4 regions of the Vibrio harveyi genome follow, and region 2 is predicted to be linked to each of the others. Evidence: predicted binding sites of a transcription regulator. Region 2 holds the regulator's gene; each other region holds the start of a gene.
The links. Region 2 encodes CRP, which controls carbon source genes, mostly activating them, when cyclic AMP is high. Its sites were predicted from a motif close to TGTGANNNNNNTCACA; they were not measured.

Region 1: a site for CRP is predicted at 3,575-3,590, ahead of rppH (RNA pyrophosphohydrolase). Genes of this name have one in related genera too.
Region 3: a site for CRP is predicted at 2,207-2,222, ahead of QMY49_RS01575 (NupC/NupG family nucleoside CNT transporter). Genes of this name have one in related genera too.
Region 4: a site for CRP is predicted at 1,788-1,803, ahead of malT (HTH-type transcriptional regulator MalT). Genes of this name have one in related genera too.

Annotation. Positions count from the first base shown of each region.
Region 1 is NZ_CP125875.1:2,585,074-2,590,035, reverse strand. It holds gene QMY49_RS12295 (hypothetical protein) at 410-661, shown strand; gene QMY49_RS12290 (NADP(H)-dependent aldo-keto reductase) at 804-1,838, opposite strand; gene QMY49_RS12285 (DUF6482 family protein) at 1,993-2,304, shown strand; gene mutH (DNA mismatch repair endonuclease MutH) at 2,444-3,124, opposite strand; gene rppH (RNA pyrophosphohydrolase) at 3,743-4,261, shown strand; gene ptsP (phosphoenolpyruvate--protein phosphotransferase) at 4,271-4,962, shown strand, end outside.
Region 2 is NZ_CP125875.1:3,397,386-3,402,347, forward strand. It holds gene astD (succinylglutamate-semialdehyde dehydrogenase) at 1-768, shown strand, start outside; gene QMY49_RS16080 (DUF1338 domain-containing protein) at 1,033-1,824, shown strand; gene crp (cAMP-activated global transcriptional regulator CRP) at 2,014-2,646, opposite strand; gene QMY49_RS16090 (phosphoribulokinase) at 2,886-3,755, opposite strand; gene QMY49_RS16095 (YheU family protein) at 3,880-4,092, opposite strand; gene QMY49_RS16100 (hydrolase) at 4,163-4,962, opposite strand, start outside.
Region 3 is NZ_CP125875.1:327,206-332,167, reverse strand. It holds gene deoC (deoxyribose-phosphate aldolase) at 1-198, opposite strand, end outside; gene QMY49_RS01575 (NupC/NupG family nucleoside CNT transporter) at 779-2,062, opposite strand; gene QMY49_RS01570 (TatD family hydrolase) at 2,267-3,040, opposite strand; gene QMY49_RS01565 (DUF5363 family protein) at 3,027-3,194, opposite strand; gene prfC (peptide chain release factor 3) at 3,317-4,906, opposite strand.
Region 4 is NZ_CP125876.1:812,768-817,729, reverse strand. It holds gene QMY49_RS20255 (glycogen/starch/alpha-glucan phosphorylase) at 1-1,429, opposite strand, end outside; gene malT (HTH-type transcriptional regulator MalT) at 1,997-4,705, shown strand.

The sequences.
Region 1 (4,962 bases), 810 kb from region 2:
TAGTTGAATATGTTATTCAAAAAACCATATGAAACCTAATTTTAGGTCATTGGTTTGTTTTTAATCGAAAGGATAAAAATTGTTTGATAAATATCCTCCGTTGCTTACAATTTAGCCGTAACTCAAAGAGTTATACCACATCAATCACGGATTAATTTTTAGCTAGGAGGCGCAAGATGAAACATTACGTTGTTAACACCACTGCTTGCGCTGATCGTATGCCTGCTGTTCGCTCAACCTTTGATGCGACTAAACAGGATGCCACTGGCTCATTAGATTAAATTAATCCGTAACCTATCTCTTTTACTAGGCTGCGGAAAAGTAGCGGCTTAGTCTCAACAGAATTTTTCTGTCCAATTACGCACTATTTTTCCCAGTCGATCCTTTATCGCAATTTGGAGAATAAGTTATGCGTCACTCTATCTATCTGAAACTAGCAACTGTGCTATTGAAAGCAGATCTAAAACGTGAAGAAAAACAATGGCAACGTATGGTTCGTCGTAGCTCACATGATATTCCATGGACTAACGAACACTTGCTAAAAGATATTGGCTTAGATAAAGACGGCCGCTCAACTCGAACTAGCGTCCCAGACGCCGTAAAAGTTGATCGTCGAGTTCGCCATCTTCGCCGAGTTTTAACTTCGCGAATACTGACGTAATCAAAAGCCCAAATTGAACTTTCCTTAATGTACTTGGTTCAATTTGGGCTTGATAGAAACAAAACAGGCTGACCATTATGGTCAGCCCGTTTTGTTTTTAGTGTCCGTTACTTTAGTGTGTTGGTCACGTCAACATGAAGTCTTACGGACAAGGGTTTGAGTAAGTGGTGCCAATTGCTTGGATGTCATTGAGTAATGCTTCACTGAGGTGAACATCGATACTGTCGATATTGGATTTAAGTTGTTCTAGGTTAGTAGCGCCAATAATATTAGAACCCACAAATGGTCGCTGATTGACGAAGGCAAGTGCCATTTGCGAAGGATCCAAACCATGGTCACGAGCTAGATTGACGTATGCTTCTGTTGCTTTCACGCCTTGTGGAGTGAAGTAACGAGCAAAGCGTTCCCAAATAGTGCATCGGGCACCTTCTGGCTTCGCATCGTTGAGGTATTTACCGCTTAAACAACCAAAGGCTAGAGGTGAGTAAGCAAGTAGCTGAACACCTTCATAATGGCTGATTTCAGACAAACCAACTTCAAAGCTGCGGTTCAACAAGTTATATGGGTTTTGGATTGAAACTATTCTAGGCAGATCGTGTTTTTCTGCTAAACGCAGCAGTGACATCACACCCCATGGGGTTTCGTTCGATACACCTATGTAACGTACCTTGCCTGCTTTAACTAGTTCGGTCAGTGCTTCAAGTGTTTCGATCAGTGTGACTTCTTCTTGCTTATCTGGGTAAGGGTAGTTGAGTTGACCAAAGCAGTTGGTTTGGCGTTGTGGCCAGTGCAATTGGTATAGATCGACATAATCGGTTTGTAGACGCTTGAGACTGTCATCGATAGCGGTATGAATATGGCGACGATTCAGACTCATGTTCTCTCGAATATAAGGCACGTTGCGTGGACCAGCGACTTTCGTTGCCAATACCACTTTTTCGCGCTTGCCACTTTTCGCTAACCAATTTCCAATATATTGCTCAGTGAGTCCTTGTGTTTCTGCTTTTGGTGGAACGGGATACATCTCTGCAGTATCAATAAAGTTCACGCCACGGTCGAGGGCGAAGTCGAGTTGTTGAAACGCTTCTTGTTCGGTGTTTTGCTCACCAAACGTCATAGTGCCAAGGCAGATCTTACTGATCTCGAGTGATGAGTGCGGTAGTTTTGTATATTGCATTTCACGTCCTTGAAGAATTACCGACTGAATAAGTCATTCCAATATAGGGGATTTTTAGTCGCTGTCGCAAATGATTTAACTTTCGCTTTGTAGTTAACTCGAAAGTTATCAATACGGTAACTAGACTTAAAAGATCTTGTGAAGGAGGTGCATTATGCAGAAGCATCAACTCGACATGTGGTTGCATGGCCACCACAAAGACTCCTACAAAACACCGAAGGTCTTTGTGATAGGTTGTTCTGATGTCTCTGACTATCTATTAGCAGTGGAGTACAAACACCAACTTGAGCCGATCAAAGATGGCGAAGATCCGATTCACTTTGGATCGTTAGACTTGGTGAAAGAAGAACTGCTTAGGTTGGGGATTGATAAAGCTTATTTAAGACTGCACAACGCGTACGATGAATTTGGTAGCGATGGCGCAGCTTCATATTGTGATATTGAATTGTCACTGGTAACGCATTAGGGGCTGTTGATCTTTTGAGCTGATTTTTGCCGCACTTTGTGGGAAATTTCTACAAGACAAAGGCTTTGAAGCGTAGCTAGCCTACATGAGAAGCCGATAACGCTGTAGAAATGAATCGCAAAAGACCAACAGAACCTAGTTACTCGGATTGAGCGTTGATATAGTGCTTCATTAGGATCTGCTCAGTAAACTGTGTTCTGAGGTAGAATCCGCGAGGCAGGGTTTTGATCGGTTTACCATTTGAACTGTATGCTTCTGTTAAAGCTTTTGCGTTTGCAGCTTTCGGTCGTAAGTGCAGTGCCGCTCCGTGTCTGGCGGAAATTTGATCAAACTTACCTAACACGATCATTTCCATCAGCTCTTCCCAATCGTTTTTTAGGACTAGCTCCTCTTCCTGGTCTGGTGACCAAATCAATGGACTGCCAACTCGTCGCTCTGCTAAAGGAATTTCGCGCTCGCCTTCCACGGGAACCCAAAGTACGCGGGAAAGTTTGTTGCGTACGTGACTGGTTTCCCATGTTAAGCCTTGTACACCAGTCAATGGTGCTACAGAGACAAAAGTGGTTTCTAATGGCTTACCAGAATAACTGATCGGAATGCTTTTTAGTTCGATCCCAAGTTTAGCGAAATCTTGTTGCGGCTTACTACCCGCAGGCGCACCCAAATGCCATTCAAGCAATTGACCAACCCAACCTTTGTCGCGTTTCAAGTTCTCTGGAACGGTCATGCCAGCCTCTTCGGCAAGCTCAGCAAAGCTTAAGCCAGCAATGTCGTGCGCGCGTTCCATCAGTTCAGCTTCGGATTGTGGTTCTGGTTTCATAATGACAAGGTGGTATTGGAAAACATCTAGTCTAACAAATTTGAATAAAATCCTCTGTCTAAGATTTCATCGAGCTGGATTAAGAATGATCAATTCATAACTTATCCACAGATTAGGAAGTGACCAATAGGATCTCTAGCTGAGCTGGATGAATAAACAGGGGTTTAGGTAGCGATTGAGACTTGCTTTTATTGAGATGCCATGAAGTCCTACCTGTCGAATGTGGATAAATAACCGATTGTGCGATCTTTGACCGATCTGTGTTTGATGAAAAGATCATCAAGGCAAATAAGATCAATAAATCATCAATATTGCTTTTTATTCCTTTTTAATCATTTAGTTATCTATTTTTGGTTGAGCCTTTATAAATGTCGACAATAATGGTTTTGAACAAAATTCTTTGTTGATAGCGTTTTCTTCACAAAGTTATTCACAGAAAAGGTGAATAAATGTGGGCTATGTCTCAAACTTGTGTTGATAAAATAATGTCTGTTCAAAAGATATCCAAAACGGGGCGAAAGGTAATAAATCTTGCTCATATCACATCAGTAAGTTTGCTAGTAATGGGGATATGTGGAAAAATCACGGTAATAAAAAATTATTCATAGAGGTTAGCCAGTGATAGATGGCGATGGTTACCGACTCAATGTTGGTATTGTGATATGTAATAACCATGGTCAGGTCTTCTGGGCTAAACGATACGGGCAACACTCATGGCAATTTCCACAAGGTGGGATTGACGAAGGTGAAACACCTGAACAAGCCATGTTCAGGGAGTTATATGAAGAAGTCGGTCTGACGAAAAAAGACGTTAAGATCATCGCTACAAGTCGTCATTGGTTAAGATATAAGCTACCAAAGCGATTGGTGCGTTGGGACTCCAAGCCTGTTTGTATCGGCCAAAAACAGAAATGGTTTCTGCTGCGATTAGAGTGCGATGAGTCTCGCATCAATATGCAGCGCGGGAAATCCCCTGAATTTGATGGTTGGCGCTGGGTAAGCTACTGGTATCCAGTTAGGCAAGTTGTTTCTTTCAAGCGTGACGTATACCGTCGAGCAATGAAAGAGTTTGCATCTTTAGCCATGCCTTTTCGAGAGCGTAAGACGAAAGGGAAAAGAAAAAAGCAACGTAGATAGAGGGTTAACATGCTCAGTCAGCTAAGGGAAATAGTTGAGAAAGTCTCCAGAGTCGATGATGTGCATCTGGCACTCGATATATTGGTAAAAGAGACTTGTGCCGCCCTATGCACTGAATGTTGTACTATCTATCTTGCTAACGAAGAAATGCAGCGCCTTGAGTTAATGGCAACTCAAGGCCTTATTTTTGAAGGCGATAGCATCCATATCAACTTCAATGAAGGCTTGGTTGGTTTGGTGAAGCGCAGTGCAGAGCCACTTAACTTAGCAGAAGCTTCCACTCACCCTGATTTCAAATTCTTCCCTCAATTAGGCGAGCAGGTTTACCACTCCTTCCTTGGTACGCCAATCATTCATCGCAAACAAGTACTTGGCGTGTTGGTTATCCAGCAGAAAACACCGCGTTTGTTCAGTGAGATGGAAGAGTCTTTCCTTGTTACCCTATCGGCACAGCTTGCGGTGCTCATTGCCCATGCGCAAAACCTCGGTCATTGGCAACTTGCTTCCAAACCTACGGTGATCAAAGGCCTACCGGCTTCAACTGGGGTAGCGATTGGTGAGTTCTGGTTTGATAATACACAACCAAACTTAAATGATGTGTTTCCTGCGTCTGCGTTAGATAAAGAGCGTGAGCATGAACTTTTAGCGGTTGCAGTAGAAAGGGCATTGAGTGATTTTCGCCGTATGCGGAAAAAGTTCGA
Region 2 (4,962 bases):
CAGTTTGCTGGTCAGCCGGGCAAAATGCTGGCGCTTGAAATGGGTGGCAACAACCCGATGGTTATCTCGGATAACTACGGTGACTTAGACGCAACGGTTTACACCATCATCCAATCTGCCTTCATCAGTGCAGGGCAACGCTGTACCTGTGCTCGTCGACTATACATTCCATTTGGCGACAAAGGTGATGCAGTCATTACTAAGCTGGTGGAAGCGACACGCAATATTCGTGTAGGCCAACCATTTGCAGAGCCTGCGCCTTTCATGGGACCGCAAATTTCGGTAGCGGCGGCCAAGTTCATTCTCGATGCACAAGCGAACTTGCAATCACTGGGTGGCGAAAGCTTGATTGAAGCAAAAGCAGGCGAAGCGGCGTTTGTTTCTCCGGGCATCATCGATGTGACGAACATTGCCGAGTTGCCAGATGAAGAGTACTTCGGCCCACTTCTGCAAGTGGTGCGCTATGAAGGGCTAGAGAAAGCAGTAGAGCTGGCGAACGATACGCGCTTTGGTCTATCTGCAGGTCTGGTTTCAACCGATGACCAAGAATGGGAATACTTCGTGGACCACATTCGTGCTGGCATCGTGAACCGCAACCGTCAGCTGACGGGCGCAAGTGGTGATGCGCCATTTGGTGGTCCGGGTGCGTCGGGTAACCTACGCCCTAGTGCTTACTACGCAGCAGACTACTGTGCGTACCCAATGGCATCAATGGAAGGACAAGAGACGGTCTTACCTGCCACATTGAGCCCGGGTGTAAGCCTGTAATAGAGAAACACGAAGTGGTGACAAAGTATCGCCGCTTCTCTCTGCCGGAGCTATTTACCAAGTTAGGATTCTGGTAAGCGCGCTGGCAAACGCCAAAGGCGAGCTTAAGACTCTCCAGAGCGTGTTGACTGACTGGCACTTATGCCACACATACCGTCACAGGTTGATGACCGCTCGTTCGTGATTCTGGACAGCCCACGGGCTGTGAACGAGCGGTCAACTTCCTCTTACCCCTAACTCTACATTTCATAACAAGGAGTCGTTATGACGCCCGATGTGTTATTTGAATCGCTATGGCAAGACTACATTCAACGTCTTTGCCCTTCTGCTGCTAAAGTTCATCAGCTTCTTCAAGAAGATGAGCCTCTGATTAATGACCATATTGCGCTACGTACGTTTAATGTCGCTCCCCTAGGCATTGAAACGTTAGCGAAGCCATTCCTAGCGGTGGGTTACAAAGCCTGTGGTGACTACGTATTTGAAAGCAAAAAGCTGGTGGCAAAACATTTTGAGCACCCAGATCCGAAACAGCCAAAAGTCTTCATCAGTGAATTGAAAGTGGATGAGTGCTCACCAGAGCTACAAGCCATCGTTCATAAACTGGTAGAGCAGGTTGATGCGTCTAAATTGACCAGCAGTGACTTCTTGTACGGCGGACGTTTGTGGGACCTTAGCTATGCTGACTTCCAGATCTTAGCGAAAGAGAGTGAGTACGCTTCTTGGCTTGCTGCGCACGGTTACGGAGCGAACCACTTCACAGTGAGCGTGAATCAACTCAATCAGCATGAAGAAGTGAAGCAAGTGAACGACCACCTACGCACCGTAGGCTTTATCATCAACGAGAATGGCGGTGAAGTAAAAGGCACGCCAGAGGTGTTACTAGAGCAATCATCGACCATGGCAGACAAAGTGCCAGTGACCTTCACTGAAGGCGTTGAGGTGATTCCTGGAGGCTTCTACGAGTTTGCTAAGCGCTACCCAATGGATAACGGTGAGTTGTACCCAGGGTTTGTAGCTGCATCGGCAGATAAGATCTTCGAGAGTACCAACGGTTAATAGATACAAGGCGAGAATGCTTCGCTTCGAGAGGGTTTTTACTTGGAATCTGAGAGGGCTTCATCTCAAAGGATGAAGTCCGTTGTGAAGCGCAGCGCTCTCGACTCTCAATGTCTAACTCCCAAAAAAAAGAAAAAGCCACCAAACTTGCATTTGGTGGCTTTTAAATTTTTTAAACGTTAATCGAGATTAACGAGTCCCGTAAACAACGATAGTCTTACCGTGCGCAGAAATTAGGTTCTGCTCTTCTAGCATCTTCAAGATACGACCTACTGTCTCACGAGAACAGCCAACGATTTGACCGATTTCCTGACGAGTGATCTTGATTTGCATGCCGTCTGGGTGCGTCATCGCATCTGGTTGTTTAGCAAGGTTCAGAAGAGTCTGAGCGATACGACCAGTTACGTCTAGGAACGCTAGGTCACCCACTTTTTGGCTAGTAACTTGTAGACGACGAGCCATTTGCGCCGAAAGACGCATTAGGATGTCTGGGTTAACTTGGATAAGTTGACGGAATTTCTTGAAAGAAATCTCTGCCACTTCACAAGGAGATTTAGCGCGAACCCAAGCTGTACGCTCTTGGTCTTCTTCGAATAGACCAAGCTCACCAATGAAGTCGCCTTGGTTTAGGTAAGAAAGGATCATTTCCTTACCTTCTTCGTCTTTGATAAGAACCGCAACAGAACCTTTAACGATGTAGTACAAAGTCTCTGCTTTTTCGCCCGCGTGAATTAGCGTGCTCTTTGATGGGTACTTATGAATATGACAGTGTGAAAGAAACCACTCTAATGTTGGGTCGGTTTGAGGTTTACCTAGAACCATAATATCTCACTTCCTCTGCAGGGTACGCTTGCGCTATCCATATTTTAGCTAAGCCTGAATTGGCTTACTAGAATAAGAGCACTTTTTATATGCTGCAAGCTCTCTTGTGTTTCGGTTAGAAATAGTATCCTTTTTCGGAAACGATTTCTTGATTTTAATCGTGCCATGATTGAGATTTTGTAAGCAAAACTGTGCACATGATCACGGTATGAAAAGTAAACACTCAATTAACGAGGTTTTTAGCCAATTTTTCCGGTTTCGATGAGTTGCTGCAGAATCGGTCTCACTATGAGCTCCATTGCAAAGCTCATCTTACCGCCAGGAACCACAATGGTGTTATGGCGAGACATGAAGGAGCCATCAATCATCGCCAACAAATACGGGAAGTCGACATTCTTGATACCGCGCAGGCGGATCACCACGAAGCTTTCATCCAAGCTAGGGATGCCTTTAGCGTTAAGTGGGTTAGAAGTATCGACGGTTGGTACGCGTTGGAAGTTGATATGTGTGCGAGAAAATTGCGGGGTAATGTAGTTCAGGTAATCGTCCATCGAGCGCACGATCGAATCCATCACCGCTTCTCTTGAATGACCACGATCGCGCGTGTCACGAACAAACTTTTGGATCCATTCCAAGTTCACAATCGGCACCATGCCAATTAGAAAGTCGACGTGACGCGCCACATTGACATCACCATCTACCACGCCACCGTGTAAACCTTCGTAGAACAGCACATCGCTGTTTTCTGGCAGATCTTGCCAAGGCGTAAAGGTGCCCGGCATTTGGTTGTATGGAACGGCTTCATCAAAAGTGTGCAGATAGCGGCGCACGCTGCCAGTGCCATCTTCACCGAACTTACGGAAGAACTCTTCTAGCCCCGGAAAGTCATTGGCTTGTGGACCAAAGTAGCTGATGTGTTTGCCTTGCTCACGCGCTTTGCGGATTTCGACATCCATCTCTGGACGTGTAAAGCGGTGGAAGCTGTCACCTTCAACCCACGCTGGTTTGACGTTCATCATATTGAACATCTTACGGAAGGCTTCAGAAGTGGTGGTTGTGCCGGCACCGGACGAACCAGTAACCGCAATGATTGGGTGTTTCGCTGACATGACAAACCTTGTCGAAAATTACTTACCTGTAAAGTGCAGCACACGTATGCTGCACGGTCGATAACCCACTATAGCACGTAACAAGCCCTTGTCATCGAGTGGGATACGGTAAAATGTGAAGGGTCTAAAACTTTGCTTTTAGTTGGATATCAACCGTTTCATGAAGCTCAGAAAATACGATGACCGCTTCGCCTTTCTCTAATTGGGTTTTGACCTGATCGATTTTACTCTGCAGTGAAACTTCGACTGAGCCGTAGTCGGTGCCTTCACGTAGCACGAATTCGCGGATCAGGTTTTCTAGTGTCTCTGGCGAAATGTCTTGCCATGGAATGATCATAAATACCTCAAACTTTTATGATGTTTAAGCGCGCCTCTTAGGTTATTGATGTCTGGCGCGCCTAGATAGTTTACTGTGTTCGTGGCACTGATACAGCAGAAAGGTACTCAGCGGCGATACTTTCGTAATAAGCCGGTAATGCTTCTTCTAACCAGAATTTAGGTTTTAATGCCGTGCCCGTCAGGAAGCCAACGTGTCCACCATGTTCATAAAGCCGATAATCAATGTTGTCTGGCAATACGAATTTTGGGATCACCTCTTCGGTCATAAACGGATCGTCTTTGGCGTGGATGATCAAGGTTGGCAAGGTGATCTGTTGCAACTTGCTTAAGCCTGAACATTGATCGTAATAATCTTGTGCGTCTTTAAAACCATGCAGAGGCGCGGTGATCAAGTCATCAAATTCATACAAGCGAGTCACGCGTTTGATCGAGTTATACGACAAGGCGAGTTCACCTTGGATTAAGTCGTGCTTTTGCAGTGCATTGCGTTTGAGTGAAGAGAGCAAGTAACGTCGGTAAACTTTCGAGAAGCCCTGCTCAATACGATTGGCACATGCTGCTAAGTCCAGTGGTGCAGAGACAATGGTTGCGGCACTTAATATTGGGTCGTCTTTATACTCAGCCAAGTAGTTCGCCAGCATGTTACCGCCAAGGGAAATGCCGACCGCAACTTTAGGGTTGTTAGGGAATTGCTGATTGAGTTGCTGAAGAAAGAAACGAGCATCCGTTACTTCGCCAGAATGATAGGCGCGGGCTTTCTTGTTTGGCTTACCGCTGCAACCACGAAAGTGCATCATCACTGACAGCCAACCCGATTTAGAGAAGGCGTTCATCAAACCGTTCGCATACGGACTATAGAAGCAGCCTT
Region 3 (4,962 bases), 400 kb from region 2:
TGGCGTGCCTTGCTCACGAAGTGTCTTCTTAGCAATAGGAATAAAGCGAGGGTAAATACAAATTGCAGCTGTGTTGCCTACTGCAGATTTCGCGTCATGACATAGTGAGATCACTTTTGCATCAGTGTCATCATCATTTAGCGTAGTAAGGTCCATAAGTTTCAGTGCACGTAGCGCTGCTGCTTTTAAATCGCTCATTTCTATCTCCGATCAATATTCAAAAAATTCACTACTCAGCCTCACATCACTTCTCTAACTATAATCAACAAGTCGAGACAGTGTGAGAAATTGGCTAAACAGTCTATTTATGAACGGACTTGGTTCCCTGAAGACTCGGCATATACTGCGAAAAAGTCATATGCCAATTGCTATCCTTGTCACCGCACAGTACCAGTTTGGCCTATGGCACAACAATCTATGATTGCGGTGTCTTTAATATCACATCAAACAATAAAACGCTTGTTTGATTTGATATTGAGGGCAATTCATTTGCCCATCGAGTATGTAATATTCACTCTATGATTAAGTGGTTATCATAACCACGATCTCGTGATTACTACATTATAGATATTCACCGCAAAACTGTAGCACCAAATAGAGCGCAAACGGTTTGTATCTCAAAATTTTCCAGCCCCTATTCCACCGACTGCGTAAGCCACTCACGTAGACCTACGTGCGGTTAAGTTTTCAGGTCCAAAAAACGAAAAATGCCCCGCAGCAATCTCTTGCTACAGGGCATGGTTTAAAACGGCGTCTATATATTAAGAACCGATTCTAATTAAAATGCTGCAAGGCTAAGGCAGAAGCCTGCGATAGTCGCTGCCATTAGGTTAGACAACGTACCAGCAAGAACTGCTTTAATACCCATGCGAGCGATATCTGAACGACGGTTTGGTGCAAGGCTACCTAGACCACCAAGTAGGATCGCGATAGAAGAAAGGTTCGCGAAGCCACATAGTGCGAATGAGATGATAGCTGTAGTCTTCTCAGACATTACTTCACCAGTTGCCGCAACTACTTGAGCGCTGTCACCTAGGTAAGGTGTGAAGTTCAAGTAAGCAACGAATTCGTTAATAACTAGTTTCTGACCGATGAATGAACCAGCAACAACTGCTTCGTCCCAAGGAACACCGATTAGGAATGCTAGTGGAGAGAACGCGTAACCTAGGATTAGTTCTAGAGTCAGTTCAGGCATACCGAACCAACCGCCGATGCCACCTAGCATACCGTTAACAAGCGCAATCAGACCTACGAACGCGATTAGCATTGCACCAACGTTTAGTGCTAGTTGTAGACCAGAAGCCGCACCGCCCGCTGCTGCGTCGATTACGTTAGCTGGTTTGTCGTCGCCACCGTCCATTGCTTCTTCGATGTCTTCGTGAGGCTGTTCAGTCTCTGGGTGAAGAATCTTAGCGAATAGTAGACCACCTGGTGCTGCCATGAATGATGCTGCTACTAGGTACTCTAGAGGTACACCCATTGAAGCGTAACCTGCTAGTACACCACCAGCTACAGATGCTAGACCACCACACATTACCGCAAATAGCTCAGATTGAGTCATTTTTGGAACGAAAGGACGAACAACAAGAGGTGCTTCAGTTTGACCTACGAAAATGTTAGCTGCTGCAGACATTGATTCCGCACGAGAAGTGCCAAGCGCTTTTTGTAGTGCACCACCAAGAATCTTGATAACCCACTGCATTACGCCAATGTAGTAAAGAACTGAAATCAGTGCTGAGAAGAAGATCAGTGTAGGAAGAACGCGGAATGCGAAGATGAAGCCGCCGCCGCCGAATACTTCGAACATCTTGTCAGAAACAAGACCACCGAATAGGAATGATGAACCGTTGTTACCGTAGTTGATAACGTTAGAAACACCAGTAGAGAAACCGTTTAGTAGATCACGGCCCCAAGGTACGTAAAGAACGAATGCACCTAGGATGAATTGGATAGCAAATGCGCCACCCACAGTTCTTAGATTGATAGCTTTACGGTTATTGGAAAATGCAAATGCGATAGCAAGAAGCACTACCATACCGACTAGGCTCATAAACAGGCTCATAGTTTATGACTTCCTTATAAGTTATTTGTTGGCGTGTTACAAAATGGAGCTATAAAGCGGGGGCAATTATACTCATGCAGAATCAATTAAAGTAATGCCACCCTCACACTTTCTTATAAGATTCATCATTGATTCACTCTCGTTTGTGAGTCAACTCACAATAAGCAGGAAAACGTTTTCGCTTTTAAACAGCTTCTTTAGATTTTATTCACATATAAAGAAAGCAGAATTGCTATTTTCCCACAGCTGAGAAGCAATCGATTGCTTGCTTTTGCTATGTAAAGAAGTCAATTCATTGAGAACATGAATGAGTTGTAAGGGATGATTCGGCTCACCCTGATAGCCAAGTATAGGCATATCTGGGGCATCCGTTTCTAAGACGAGATGTTCAAGGGGTAATCTTTGAATTGCGTCGCGAGTTTTGTTAGCTCTCGGATACGTAATGGTGCCTCCGACGCCAATCGAAAAGCCTAATCGAACCCATTCCATCGCCTGTTGGTAGCTGCCTGAGAACGCATGCAACACCCCACCTTTTGGTAAATGTGCCGCTTTAACCATCTGAATAAGTCGATTGTGCGCTTTGCGGCTGTGCAGGATCACCGGTAAATCAAACCGCTTTGCTAGCTCAAATTGCAACTCAAGCGCGCGCTCTTGTCGCTCAACTGGCACTTCGATGGCGAAATCCAAACCGCACTCTCCTATTGCAACGCATTGCCGGTTGGAAGAAGAAAGCAATGATTCCAACTCTGGAGCAAATTGCTCAAACTCTTGTTGGAGAAAATAGGGATGAAAACCCAGCGCATAATAGAGATGAGAATATTGATTGGCGAGGTCTTGAATGCGAGTCCAATTACTTGGCCCGACAGACGGAATAAGGATGCGCTCTACTCCTTGCTCACGCGCAAGCTCAACTTGATATGCAAAGTCATCTTGGAAGACATCGAAGTCAAAGTGGCAATGAGTGTCAAACAGTTTCATTACTTGGCTTCTCTTGCTCTTCTTTCTTTGTTGAAGATGGCTCATTAGCTGGGTCTTGTTTGTAAGGCACGCAACTGCGCTTTTGATCGGGTGTTAGTCCCATCTCTTTGCACCAATCATCGTAGCGTTTAAGTCCTTTTTTAAACCAGTTCATTGCCCACCCTTTTTTAGCTCATAGAGTTCTTTCCAAACCAAATAAAAAAACCGCCGTTAACTAAGTGTATAGCTAACGGCGGCTTATAATCTAGTACGCGATGTAAAGCGAGTTAGATTCGATTAGTGCTCACGTGTCGCACGGAAATCGATATCAGGGAAACGCTCTTGCGCTAGGTTTAGGTTAACCATGGTCGGTGCAATGTAAGTTAGGTTATCGCCACCGTCCAATGCTAGGTTCGTTTGGTTCTTACGCTGGAACTCATCCAGTTTCTTCGCATCGCCACACTCAACCCAACGAGCAGTTGCCACGTTCACGCCTTCATAGATCGCTTCAACGTTGTATTCTGACTTCAAACGAGCTACAACCACGTCAAACTGAAGTACACCAACCGCACCTACGATAAGGTCGTTGTTTTGCAATGGACGGAATACCTGTACCGCACCTTCTTCAGACAGCTGAACCAGACCTTTTAGTAGCTGCTTCTGCTTCAATGGATCTTTTAGACGAATACGACGGAACAATTCCGGAGCAAAGTTTGGAATACCAGAGAACTTCAGCGCTTCACCTTGAGTGAAAGTGTCACCAATTTGGATAGTGCCGTGGTTGTGTAGACCAATGATGTCACCCGCGTAAGCGTGCTCTGCACGAGAACGGTCACCCGCCATAAAGGTTACCGCATCTGAAATACTCACTTGCTTGCCAAGACGAACGTGGTTCATCTTCATGCCTTGCGTGTAAGTACCCGATACGATACGCATGAAGGCAATACGGTCACGGTGTTTTGGATCCATGTTTGCTTGGATCTTAAATACGAAACCAGAGAACTTGTCTTCTGTTGCTTCAACATCACGCTCAACTGCTTGACGCGTTTTCGGTGCAGGAGCCCACTCCGTCAGACCATCTAGCATGTGGTCAACACCAAAGTTACCCAGTGCCGTACCAAAGTAAACTGGCGTTAGTTCACCCGTTAGGAATAACTCTAAGTCAAACTCAGGGCATGCGCCCATGACAAGTTCAAGCTCTTCACGAACGCTTTCTGCTAGGCTTTCACCTACTTTTTCGTCTAGCTCTGGGTTGTCTAGACCTTTGATGATGCGAACTTCTTGGATCTCATGACCATGACCTGATTCGTACAGAATCGTTTCGTCACGGTGAATGTGGTAAACACCTTTAAACTCTTTACCACAGCCGATTGGCCATGTGATTGGCGCACACATCATGCCCAATTCGTTTTCTACTTCATCCAATACTTCCATTGGATCACGAACGTCGCGGTCAAGTTTGTTCATGAAGGTTACGATTGGCGTGTCACGTAGACGTGTAACTTCCATTAGTTTACGAGTACGGTCCTCAACACCTTTCGCTGCATCGATAACCATCAGACATGAGTCAACTGCCGTTAGAGTACGGTAAGTATCTTCCGAGAAGTCTTCGTGTCCAGGAGTATCAAGTAGGTTTACCAGACAATCGTTGTAAGGGAACTGCATTACAGAAGTAGTAACCGAGATACCACGTTCCTTTTCCATTTCCATCCAGTCTGATTTTGCGTGCTGTGCGTTACCACGACCTTTAACCGTACCTGCTTTTTGGATCGCGTTTCCGAATAACAGTACTTTTTCAGTAATGGTGGTTTTACCCGCATCCGGGTGAGAAATAATAGCGAACGTTCTACGCTTAGAAACTTCGCCTAGAAAAGGTGTATTTGACATGAAACTGGTCTTCTTTGATGTCTGATGACTTGCTCGAAATTCAAACAAGCTTTATT
Region 4 (4,962 bases), on a different replicon from region 2:
TCAACCAACGACGTGGCGTGATACCGTTTGTTACGTTATGTAGACGAGTTGGGTACATCTCGTGGAACTCTGGGAATAGGTCTTTCTTAACCAACTCAGAGTGAAGTGCTGCTACGCCGTTAACTGCGTAAGAACCGATTACACATAGGTTTGCCATGCGAACCATGCGGTTGAAACCTTCTTGGATGATAGAAAGCTTAGCTTGCTTCTCACCGTCACCAGGCCACATCTTACGAACTTCTTGTAGGAAGCGGTGGTTGATTTCAAAAATGATTTCCATGTGACGTGGGAGTAGACGCTGGATTAGCGATTCTGGCCATGTCTCTAGTGCTTCAGGAAGTAGCGTATGGTTAGTGTACGCGAAAGTCTGAGAACTGATTTCCCAAGCCGCTTCCCAAGTCAGACCTTTCTCGTCCACTAGGATGCGCATTAGCTCAGGAATAGCAATCGTTGGGTGCGTATCGTTCAGCTGGATAGTCTCTTGCTTCGGTAGATCCGCTAGCGAGTAGCCTGCTGCTTCGTGGCGACGTAGGATGTCGCGTACAGATGCTGCAGAGTGGAAGTACTGTTGCATTAGACGCAGTGTTTTACCTTTCTCGTGGTTATCGTTCGGGTAAAGCACTTTAGTGATGTTGCCTGCGTCGATCAGTGCGTGCTGAGCTTCGAAGTAATCACCGTTGTTAAAGCTTTCTAGTGAGAACGGTGCAATTGCCTGACATTCCCAAAGACGTAGAGGGTAAACAGTATCTGATTCGTAACCTACGATAGGCAGATCCCAAGGCATTGCTTTTACAGACATGCCAGGAACCCATTTACGAACTTCTTTACCGTTTTCGTTTACCACTTCAACGTGACCGTAGAAGCCGATTTCTTGCGCTAGCTCTGGACGAGCCACTTCCCAAGGGTAACCTTCTACACCACGCCATGCGTCTGGTGCTTCTTGTTGACGACCATCTTTAAACGACTGCTTAAATAGACCGTATTCGTAGTGTAGGCCGTAACCTACTGTTGGGAATTCTTGAGCCGCACATGAATCCATGAAACATGCAGCTAGACGACCTAGACCACCGTTACCCAGTGATGGGTCGCGCTCTTCTTCTAGAAGGTCTGTTAGGTTGTGACCTAGCTCAGCCATCGCTTCAGTGATCTCTTCGTAAAGACCCATGCTGATTAGGTTGTTACCAGTCAAACGACCGATAAGGAATTCTAGTGAAAGGTAGTTAACGCTTTTCGCTTCTTGGATGCGAGCGTCTGCTTCAGTAGCAAGCAAATCACAAGTCGTAAACTCAGCCAATGCACGACCCATTGCTAGGTACCATGCGCGGCTATCTGCATTTTCAACCGTGTGAGCGTAAGTCACAGATAGATGTTTCTTTACGCTTTCTTGGAACGACTTCTTGTCAAATTGTTTCTGTTGAGTAGGTTTCATTAAGAAATTCTCACGTCTTTTAGTAATTCATCTGCCATACATCGTGCATTTCCCTCTGTGAATAAACATCCTCCCATTTGTCCTCCCTACAAGGAGGAGGGGGTAGGGCGTAGAGGGCGTAAGCTTGCAAACTTAGTGATCCAAATCGCAACACGGCAGCCTATAACCCTATTCTTAGTGATTCGGATCACAGCCATCTGTGAGAAAGATTAAAATTTGTTCATGACGTTTTTTATTCCCCCTTCCTACTCCAATGTAAAAACTGTCTTATCGATCACATTACGTCTTTTAACATTGATAATTTCTCCTTAATAGATGTGCAACTCTCTCTACATGGGATCAATACCATCGATGTTTAAGTGACCAAAATCACAAATAAAGGGCGTAGTTGGTGGCATTTGCATCAACTCTTGAGAATTAGGAAGTGGATCAAAGTAACAACCAATTCTGTTGTCGTAACATCCAAAACGACTCGCAAGCCTGTACACTTTTTATACAAACTAGAATTTAGTGGTGTGAGTCAGTTTCTAGTTTCGCTAGCTCAAAAAATTAAGGACAGAATTTATAATGTGGATTCCATCTAAACTTACTCGCCCAGGTCGCCTGCACAACGCAATCGTCCGTCCGCGAGTGTTGGACTTACTGCAACAAGCGCCTTACTACAAACTGGTATTGTTTCGCTCGCCGGCTGGTTACGGGAAAACCACCATGGCGGCACAGTGGCTGTCAGACAAACCCAATGTAGGTTGGTACAGTATCGACGACAGTGATAACGATGGTTTCCGATTCGTTAACTATCTACTGCAAGCTTTAAACAAAGCGACCAACTACAACTGCTCTAACGCTCAAAAATTGGCTGAAAAGCGTCAGTTCTCTTCTTTACGCTCTTTATTCAGCGAAGTTTTCGCTGAAATGGCAGATTTTCAGCATGAGTGTTACGTCGTACTCGATGACTACCATCTGATCACTAACGACGAAATTCACGAGTCCATGCGTTTTTTCTTAAAGCACATGCCAGACAACCTTACTGTAGTGGTTACTAGCCGTGCGGCACCGCCATTAGGCACTGCGAACCTTCGTGTCCGTGACTTGATGATCGAAATCGGCAACGAAATGTTGGCATTCGATACCGAAGAAACCACACGCTTCTTCAACCAACGCATTGCCGATGGCATCGATGAAGACATGGCGAACAACTTACGTACTTACGTTGAAGGTTGGCCATCAGCGTTACAACTTATCGCCCTACAAGCACAGCATCAGAACCGCACTCTGGCACAAACCGTAGAGTCGGTGTCTCAGTTTAATCATGCACACTTATGGGATTACTTAGTCGAAGAAGTCTTTGATCTACTAGACAAAGAGACACGTCATTTCTTAATGCAAGTGTCGGTACTCGACCATTTCAACGACGAACTCGTCTTTGCATTGACACAACGTGAAGATGCACTCGGCATGATTGAGTCACTCAATCGATACGGCTTGTTTATCTATCCACTGGAAGGTGAACAAAACTGGTTCCGATTCCACAATCTGTTTGGCGAATTTTTGTCGCATGAACGTCAAGCGCGTATTCCTCAACAAGAGAAAGATCTACACCGTAACGCAGCTGTCGCCTGGCTAAAACAGAAAGCACCGCATCAAGCTATTCACCACGCACAGAAATCTGACGACACTGATCTAATCGTAGAAATCTTGAATGAATTTGGTTGGAAGATGTTCAACCAAGGTGAGTTAACAACGCTAGAAGCGGCGATCAACCAGCTTGATAAAGACTTACTCTTCAGCCACCCGAAACTGTCGATGTTGCGCGCATGGTTGGCGCAAAGCCAACACCGCTACAACCAGGTTGGTGAGCTACTAGCAGAAGCCGAAGAAGAGCATAAGAAACGTAATATCGAACTTGATTCTGGCTATCAAGGTCAAGCTAATGCCCTACTCGCTCAGGTTGCAATCAACAGCAACCAACCAGAGCGTGCATTAGAGTTAGCCGAGTTAGCACTGAGCCAACTTGACCCAACGGTGTACCGCAGCCGTATCGTGGCGACGTCAGTCGTTGGTGAAGTAAACCACGTACTGGGTAAACTTGACCGCGCATTACCAATGATGCAACAAACCGAAAAACTGGCACGTCAGTATCAGGTTTACCACCAAGCGTTATGGGCAATCTTGCAACAAAGTGAAATCATGATCGCGCAAGGTTACGTCCAAGCAGCATTTGAGCTGCAAGATTCCGGCTTCCGCTTGATTGAAGATCAACAGCTTCAGCATGTTCCTCTTCACGAGTTTTTATTACGAATTCGCGCGCAAGTATTGTGGTGCTGGAACCGCTTGGATGAAGCAGAAGAGTGCTCATACAAAGGGCTACAAATTCTAGAAAACCACTCACCAAGTAAGCACTTACATAGCTACTCAATGTTGGCGCGTATTGCGATTGGTCGCGGTGAATTAGACAAAGCGGGTAAGTTTATCGAACACATCCAGCACTTGATGAAACAATCCACTTATCACGTAGACTGGACGGCAAACGCATCGCTCTCTCTGATTTTGTTTTGGCAAGCTCGTGGCAACACAGAAGCAATTCAAGAATGGTTGAACACCGCAGTTCGCCCGGAATCAGCGTGTAACCACTTCTTGCAGTTACAGTGGCGCAATATTGCTCGTGCTCACATCAACCTTGGCCAATATGGCGAAGCGCGACAAGCTTTGGACTTCCTACAAAGCGAAGCTCGTCGTACTAACTTGGTGACCGATACCAATCGCAACCTTGTGGTTGAAGCGGTATTTGCCGCGCGTCAGAAAGACGAAGAGCAAGCAAAAGCACTATTGAAAGAAGCACTAGTGATGACAAACCAAACCGGTATGGTCGGCAACTTCTTAATCGACGGTGCAACGATTGGTGGTCTACTAGAGAAGCTAAGTCTTCGTCATGAGCTGGGCGATTTAGAACGTCACCGTGCTCAGCAATTGATGAAAGACATCTCTTCAAACCAACGCAGCCGTTCGATTCACTTTGATGAAGACTTTATTGAGAAACTGGTGAACCACCCGAACGTGCCGGAGCTGGTTCGAACCAGTCCACTCACGCAACGTGAATGGCAAGTGCTTGGTTTGATCTACTCAGGCTTTAGCAATGAGCAAATCGCTCAAGAGTTAGACGTAGCAGGCACAACGATTAAGACTCACATTCGTAACTTGTACCAAAAGCTCAACATTGCAAACCGTAAGGAAGCGATTGTGACGGCGGAGAACTTGCTGCAATTGATGGGTTACTGATCACTCGAAAGAGAGTAGCTAAACAGGGGTTGGCGTATTGCGTCAGCCCCTTTTTTGTGGGCATTCATGCAAATTGCAAAGCCTGTAAGGAACGTTGTACATATATACGACTTGGAAAGGGTTGGCTATTACACGGCGTTGTTTTCATTGCGCTCGCATCAATAACAACGCTCTGAATCCTGCATCTCAAAGTCACTTGGGTATACGACAGACAAAAAAATAGCCAACCGCAATTAAGGCGATTGGCTTATGTATGA